2 regions of the Streptomyces sp. NPDC093071 genome follow, and region 2 is predicted to be linked to the other one. Evidence: riboswitches for the same ligand, from Rfam matches in the RefSeq annotation. Region 2 holds a riboswitch; the other holds the start of a gene.
What was found. A riboswitch is a leader RNA that binds a small molecule or an ion and turns the genes downstream of it on or off. The one in region 2 is predicted to bind cobalamin.

Region 1: it holds a riboswitch for cobalamin, as region 2 does, so the genes downstream of both, ACIQD7_RS27415 (ribonucleoside-diphosphate reductase subunit alpha) here and ACIQD7_RS03305 (ABC transporter substrate-binding protein) in region 2, are expected to answer to the same signal.

What each region holds. Positions count from the first base shown of each region.
Region 1 covers NZ_JBIVPH010000009.1:102,810-106,579, reverse strand. Annotated here, with positions in the region: gene ACIQD7_RS27415 (ribonucleoside-diphosphate reductase subunit alpha) at 1-2,186, opposite strand, end outside; cobalamin riboswitch at 2,318-2,458, opposite strand; gene ACIQD7_RS27410 (GNAT family N-acetyltransferase) at 2,508-3,017, opposite strand; gene mctP (monocarboxylate uptake permease MctP) at 3,097-3,770, opposite strand, start outside.
Region 2 covers NZ_JBIVPH010000001.1:801,111-804,880, forward strand. Annotated here, with positions in the region: gene ACIQD7_RS03300 (FecCD family ABC transporter permease) at 1-830, opposite strand, end outside; gene ACIQD7_RS03305 (ABC transporter substrate-binding protein) at 827-1,888, opposite strand; cobalamin riboswitch at 1,975-2,100, opposite strand; gene ACIQD7_RS03310 (cold-shock protein) at 2,196-2,378, opposite strand; gene ACIQD7_RS03315 (TetR family transcriptional regulator) at 2,668-3,261, opposite strand; gene ACIQD7_RS03320 (SDR family NAD(P)-dependent oxidoreductase) at 3,341-3,770, opposite strand, start outside.

The DNA.
Region 1 (3,770 bases), on a different contig from region 2:
ATCGACGACAGCTTGCCGATGGTGGGCGTCTCCAGGAACAGGTTCAGCGACTGCGACTGGTCCAGGAACGGGGTGCGGGCGGCGGCCATGTCGATCAGGCCGCGCTGCGGGATCTCCCAGGCCGTGCGGTACAGGTCGCGCACCTCGGCCGGGACCCAGGTGAAGCCCTGCACCGAGCCGTTGGAGTCGCGCAGCGCCTCGCGGGTCTGCGCGTCCCACACGCCGAGCTTCTTCAGCTCGTCCACCAGGTACGAGTTGACCTGGAGGAACTCGCCCGACAGCGTCTCGCGCTTGAACAGGTTGGAGACCTGCGGCTCGATGCACTCGTACACGCCGGCGATCGAGGCGATCGTCGCGGTCGGCGCGATGGCGAGGAGGAGGCTGTTGCGCATGCCGACGGCGGCGATCCGCTCGCGCAGCGCGGACCAGCGCTCCGGCCAGTTCAGCTCGACGTCGTAGTGGTCGGGGTGCAGCACGCCGCGGGCCGCGCGGGTCTTCTCCCAGGCCGGGAGCGGGCCGTTGCGCTCGGCGAGGTCGGCGGAGGCCTCGTACGCGGCGAGCATGATCCGCTCGGCGATCCGGGTGGAGAGCGCCCGCGCCTCGGGGGAGTCGAAGGGCAGCTTCAGCTGGAAGAAGACGTCCTGGAGGCCCATGGCGCCCAGGCCGACCGGACGCCAGCGGGAGTTGGAGCGGCCCGCCTGCTCGGTCGGGTAGAAGTTGATGTCGACGACCCGGTCGAGGAAGGTGACGGCCGTGCGGACGGTCGCGTCCAGGCGCTCCCAGTCGATGTCCGAACCGACCACGAACGCGCCGAGGTTGACCGAGCCCAGGTTGCAGACCGCGGTCTCGCCGTCGTCGGTGACCTCCAGGATCTCCGTGCAGAGGTTCGAGGAGTGGACGGTGTGGCCGGGCTCGGCGGTCTGGTTGGCCGTCCGGTTCGAGGCGTCCTTGAAGGTCATCCAGCCGTTGCCGGTCTGGGCCAGGGTCCGCATCATCCGGCCGTACAGGTCGCGGGCCGGCATCGTCTTGCGGGCCAGGCCGGCCGCCTCGGCCTTGCGGTAGGCGGCGTCGAACTCCTCGCCCCACAGGTCGACCAGCTCGGGCACGTCCGAGGGGGAGAACAGCGACCACTCGGCGTCGGCGTTCACGCGGCGCATGAACTCGTCCGGGATCCAGTGCGCCAGGTTCAGGTTGTGCGTGCGGCGCTGGTCCTCGCCCGTGTTGTCGCGGAGCTCCAGGAACTCCTCGATGTCCGCGTGCCAGGTCTCCAGGTAGACGGCGGCGGCGCCCTTGCGGCGGCCGCCCTGGTTCACGGCGGCGACGGAGGCGTCGAGGGTCTTCAGGAACGGCACGATGCCGTTGGAGTGCCCGTTGGTGCCGCGGATCAGCGAACCGCGGGCGCGGATGCGGGAGTACGAGAGGCCGATGCCGCCCGCGTGCTTCGAGAGGCGCGCGACCTGGTGGTAGCGGTCGTAGATGGAGTCCAGCTCGTCCTGCGGGGAGTCCAGGAGGTAGCAGGAGGACATCTGCGGGTGGCGGGTGCCGGAGTTGAAGAGCGTGGGGGAGGACGGCAGGTAGTCCAGGCGGCTCATCAGGCCGTACAGCGCGGCCACCTCGTCGAGCGCGCGGACGCTCTCGTCCTCGGCCAGGCCGCAGGCGACGCGCAGCATGAAGTGCTGCGGGGTCTCGATCACCTTGCGGGTGATCGGGTGGCGCAGCAGGTAGCGCGAGTAGAGGGTGCGCAGGCCGAAGTAGCCGAAGCGGTCGTCGCCGGCCCGGTCGATCGTGGCGTCGAGGCGGTCGGCGTGCAGCGCGACGAACTCGGCGGTGCGGTCGGCGATCAGGCCCTCGCGGTGGCCGACGGCGACCGAGGAGGAGAAGTTCACCGAGCCCTGGGAGGCGGCCTCGTCCGCGATGGTGATGGTGAGGAGCCGGGCGGCGAGCCGGGAGTACGCCGGGTCCTCGGCGATCAGGCCGGCGGCCGCCTCGGTGGCCAGCTCGCGCAGCTCCGCCTCGTCCGCGGCGGCGCTGCGGCCGCGGAGCGCGGCGGCGGCGACCCGGCCGGGGTCGGTGTCGGGGAGATCGGCGGTGAGGTCGGTCAGGGTCCGCAGCAGTACGGTCCCGGGGCCGTCGCTCTCGACCGCGGAAGCCTCGGCCGAAGCCGGATCGGCGGGCGCGATGGTCACGTGGGGGCTCTCCCTCGCTCGGCTCGGGGCCTCGGCGGGGGAAAGGGCGGACGGGCGGGCGTCCACGCACGACGCACCGCGTCCACCGGCCCACTCCGCGAGGCCCGGACGTCTGTGACACCCGGAACGGAAGGACCGGGCGCACTGTCGGCAGGTGTTCGGACTCACCCCGGACGAAACCGCACGAAGTACACCGTTGCGGGACAGTTCCGGATTCGCGCCGGATTCCCCTGCGTCGACAGCGAGGACGAGCATACATGTGGGGGGCGCCGCTCGCGGAACCCCCCACATGTTGTGTCGCCCCTGGGACGTGACGCGAGTTCAGAAGTCCAGGGAGTAGGTGCGCAGAGAGTGATCGGGGATCGGCTCCCAGTCCCGGTGCGGGGTGCGGACGAAGCCCATGCGCTCGTAGATCCGGTGCGCCGCGACCATCTCGGCGCCCGTGGAGAGCACGATCCTGGCACACCCCGGAAGGGCCCTCGCGCGGTCGACACAGGCCCGTACGAGTGCCTCCCCGACGCCCCGGCCGCGGGCCTCCCGGGCGACCGCGAGCATCCGGAACTCGGCCTCCCCGGCCACGGCGATGTCGGCCCATGGGGTGCCGCCGGGGGCGAAGGTCACCCCGCCGACGATCCGCCCCGCCGCGTCCCCGGTGTCCTCCGCGACGAGGACCTCGCTCTCGCGGGCCCGCCGCGCCGTGTCCCGCAGCACCGCCAGGTAGGAGTCGTCCGCCCCGTGCGCCAGCAGCCCGTCGTCCAGATAGGTGCGCCCGGTCAGCTCGCCGAGCACCTCGTACTCCTCGGGCCGTACCGCCCTGATCGTGAAGTCCATGGGGGAAAGTGTGCCCGCCGGGAACGCGACGGGGCCCGGGGCCTCCTGGCGGAGGTCCCGGGCCCTTGGCGCCGGTGGGTCAGTGCGTGGGGACGGTGACCTTCTCCATCTCGGTCTTCACGCCCGGGTCGCCGGCGTCGGCCGTGTAGTCCGACGGGGAGGTCTCGTCGATGCCCTCGGGGGCCTTGACGGCCTTGAGGACGAAGGTGAGGACGACGGTGACCAGGACGTTGAGCACGAAGGCGGTGAGGCCGATGTAGCCGATCTCGCCGATGCCCGGGATCTCGGCGGAGGAGCCGCCGAAGTGCTTCTGGGTCGGGCTGGCGACGCCGTACGCGGCGGCCGTGCCGTAGACCATGCCGACGGCCCAGCCGGCGAGCAGCGCCCAGCGGTGGAACCAGCGGGTGAACAGGCCGCCGACCAGCGCCGGGAAGGTCTGCAGGATCCAGATGCCGCCGAGCAGCTGGAAGTTGATCGCGACCGTCTTGTCCATGGTGAGGACGAAGGCCAGGGCGCCGACCTTCACCAGGAGCGAGACGATCTTGGAGACCTTGGTCTCCTGCGCCGGGGTCGCGTCCTTCTTGATGAAGTCCTTGTAAATGTTCCTGGTGAAGAGGTTGGCGGCGGCGATCGACATGATCGCGGCCGGGACGAGCGCGCCGATGCCGATCGCGGCGAACGCGACGCCCGCGAACCAGTCCGGGAACATGGTCTCGAAGAGCTGCGGGATGGCGAGCTGGCCGTTCTTCACCT
Region 2 (3,770 bases):
ACGAAGCCGACGGCCCCGGCGGCGGAGACCAGGGCGGCCGTCAGGAGGGCGGTGACGCACAGCAGGACGATCCGGGTCCGGGCGACGGCGACGCCGAGGGACGCGGCGGCCTCCTCGCCGAAGGCGAACGCGTCCAGGGTCCGCGCGTACCCGAGGCAGGTCGTCAGGGCCACCGCGAGGACCCCGAGGCACACCCACACGTCGGTCCAGCCGGCCCCGGCGAGCGAGCCGAGCAGCCAGAAGAGGACGCCCCGGGTGGTCTCCGCGTCGGCGGCCGTCATCACCACGAAGGAGGTGAGGGCGGAGAAGAGCTGCATGGCGGCGACGCCGGAGAGGACCACGCGGTCCGTGGAGCCGCCGAGGGTGTGGCTGAGCAGCAGCACCAGCGCGAAGGAGCAGACCGCGCCGAGGAACGCCCCGCCGGTGACGGAGAGGAGTCCTCCGCCGATCCCGAGGACGACGACCGCGACCGCGCCGGTCGAGGCGCCGGAGGAGACGCCCAGGACGAAGGGGTCGGCGAGCGGGTTGCGCAGCAGCGACTGCATCACCGCGCCGCACAGGGCGAGCCCGGCGCCGCAGACGGCGGCCAGGAGGGTACGGGGAAGGCGCAGGTCCCACACGATGCCGTCCCGGATCGGGGAGAGCGCCGGGGCGCCGCCCCCGAGGTGGGCGGCGACCGTCGCCCACACGTCGGCGACGCCGATGCGGGCCGGGCCGATGGTGATGGCCACGGCCACCGACGCGGCCAGGAGCGCGAGTCCGGCCGCCGTCCACAGCAGGGCCGCCGCTCCCGCGCGCACCGGGGACGGCTTGGCGGCGGTGGGCGTCACTGGGCGAGACCGTACGAGCGGAGCGCGGCCGCCACCTTCTCGACGGCCTCGACCGTGCGGATCGTGGGGTTGAGCGCCTGGCCGCTGAGCAGCACGTACCGCTTGTTCCTGACCGCCGTCATGCTGCGGGTGACCGGGTCGGACTCCAGGAACTCGATCTTCTTGGCGGCGCTCTCGGCCGACTGCGAGCGGCGGGTGAGGTCGCCGATGACGAGGACGTCGGGGTCGCGGTCGGCGACGGTCTCCCAGTTGATCTGGGGCCACTCCTCCTTGGTGTCGTCGAAGACGTTCTTCGCGCCCAGCTCGCGGGAGACGATGCCGGGGGCTCCGCAGCAGCCCGCCATGTAGGGCGCCTCGGCGTTGGCGAACCAGTAGAGGACCGTGGCGTCCTTGAAATCCCCGCCCGAAGCGGCCTTCGTCACGCGGGCCCTCAGCTCCGCGACGAGCTTCTCGCCGCGCTCCGGGACGGCGAAGATCCGGGCCAGGTCGCGGATCTCGCCGTAGACCGTCTCCATGGTGAGCGGCCGGACGCGGACGCCGTCCCCGTCGCCGCTGTTGTCCTTGCCGACGCAGTCGGTGGGCGAGAGGTACGTGGGGACGCCGAGCTCCTCGAACCGCTCGCGGGTCGCCACGCCGCCCTTGCCGAGGGTGTACGTGAAGGAGGCGGCGGCGAAGTCGGGCTCGGCGTCGAGGACCTTCTCGAAGGAGGGGTAGCGGTCGGCGAGGCGCGGGACCTTGGCGTTCTCCTTCTCCAGGCCCTTGAGGACGGGGTCCGTCCAGGTGCCGGTGCCCACCATGCGGTCGGCGAGGCCGAGGGAGAGCATGATCTCCGCCGCGCCCTGGTCGAGGGCGACGGCCCGCTCCGGCGCGCGCTCGACGCGGACGGGCCGTCCGCAGTTGTCGTCGAGGACGACGGGGTATCCCGTCTTCGCCTTCCCAGCGCCGCCGGCGGGCCGGTCGGGGGCGGGGGTGGTCACCGTGCCGCAGCCGGTCGCGGTCAGGAGCAGGACTCCGGCGAGGAACGGCACGGCGGAGCGGACGGGGTGTGCGAGCGGCACGGGGCTTCCTTCTGCGGCCACGGCTCATACGCGGAGCCTGTCGTACGGTGCTCCCCGGGCGCGCGTGTGCCGCCGGGGCCGCCAGCAGGTCTTCGGACTCGGGGTCGGCCGGACGGGGCGCCTTCCCGGGCCGTCGTCGCCGCCCAGTGGCCGATGCTCCGCCCGTCACCCTCACCGCTGCGCGTCAGTTCCGGTCTCGCACCGGATTCCCTGACCCGTGCACCCACCCGTTCGGGTGCGTACAAAGGTGCGACTGGCCTCGGCACAGTACCACCGGCCCGGGGGCGTGCCCCGGGGCGCGGGGGCGTCAGACGCGCAGCTCCTTGGCCTCGAAGCGGCCGTCCCCGAGGACCAGGACGAAGGAGACCTGCTGCCCCTCCGAGACGGTCCGGCTCTCGTCCTCGATGTCCTCCGCGCTGAACCAGACCTGGTCCTCGGAGCCGACGGGGACGACGAACCCGTATCCCCCGAGACGGTTGAAGGAATGCACGAATCCCTTGCTCCTGCCCTCCACGGCGGCCTCCTCCTCGGCGTCGGGGACGCGGGCGAGGGGTGTCCCGGCCGGGTCCGGCCGTGTCCGCGTCTCAGGGGAGGTGTACCCCGCCGGCCCGCGCTTCGCCCGTCGGGACCGGTCGGCGCCCGCCGGACCTCTTCGCCCGGCGGGGCGGGTGCGAGCACCCCCGGCGATCTCGTAGAATATTCAACAGAGGTCCGGTGCCGAAGATCCCCCGTGTTCGGCACCGGGCCTCGTCGTGCGTCCGGCGCGGGACGGGGCCGTCTCAGGCGCCGCCGGGGTAGGCGATCCTCGTGGTGATCCTGGCGATGCGCGCCGCCGTCTCCGAGGGGGAGGCCACCGGCTGGACGATGTGGCTGACGGTGAGCCGCACGACCGTCTCGACGGCGAGGCCGCGGGACTCCTCGTCCACGTCGGGCCAGGCCTCGGTCGCGTACGCGTCGAGCATCGCCATCGCCGTGCCGAAGACCGGCTCCGCGCGGGTGGTGAGGTAGGCGAGGAGGTCGTCCTCGCCGCCCCGCGCCGCGACCAGGACGCTCTTGATGAGCGGGTTGTCCACGGTCTGCTGGAGCGTGTAGCCGACGCCGGCCGCCGCGGCCGCCTCCAACTCCCCTCGATGCGCGTCGAGTTCGCGCTCGATGCCGATCAGGAAGCCCTCCAGCTCGCGCTGGACCAGGGCGTTGCCGATGGCCTCCTTCGCGCCGAACTCGTTGTAGAGGGTCTGGCGGCTGATGCCGGCGGCCCGTGCGATGGAGGTCATGCGCAGCCCGCTCCACCCCTCGGCGGCGACGAGGCGGTAGGCGGCGTCGAGCACCTGCTCGCGCAGCAGGGACCGGACGCTCTCGCGGAAACGTGTCATCGTGCCCCCACTTTATCCACCGGGAACCGCCCCGAGGAGGGGTGCGGAAGGGGTCTCCGACGCCCCTCCCCGCACGGGTTCAGAGCGCGGTGCCGCCTGTCACGTCCACGTACTGGCCGGTGATCCAGCGGGCGTCGTCGGAGGCGAGGAAGGCGACCACGTCCGCCACGTCGGCGGGGGTCCCGATCCGGTTGAAGACCGAGAGCGCGGCGAGGGCGGCGCTCGCCTCGGGCGTCGTCCGGCGCCGCGCGTTCATCTCCGTCGCGATGTAGCCGGGGGCCACGGTGTTGACCGTGATCCCCCGGGGCCCCAGCTCCTTGGCGAGGGCGAGGGTCATCGTGTCGAGGGCCCCCTTGGTCATGGCGTACGTGACGGAGTCCGGGAAGGCGTGCCGGGTCACCGCCGAGGAGATGTTGACGATCCGGCCGCCGTCGCGCAGCCGGTCCAGGCCCCGCTGGATGAGGAAGAGCGGGGCCTTGACGTTGATCGCGAACAGTCGGTCGAAGACC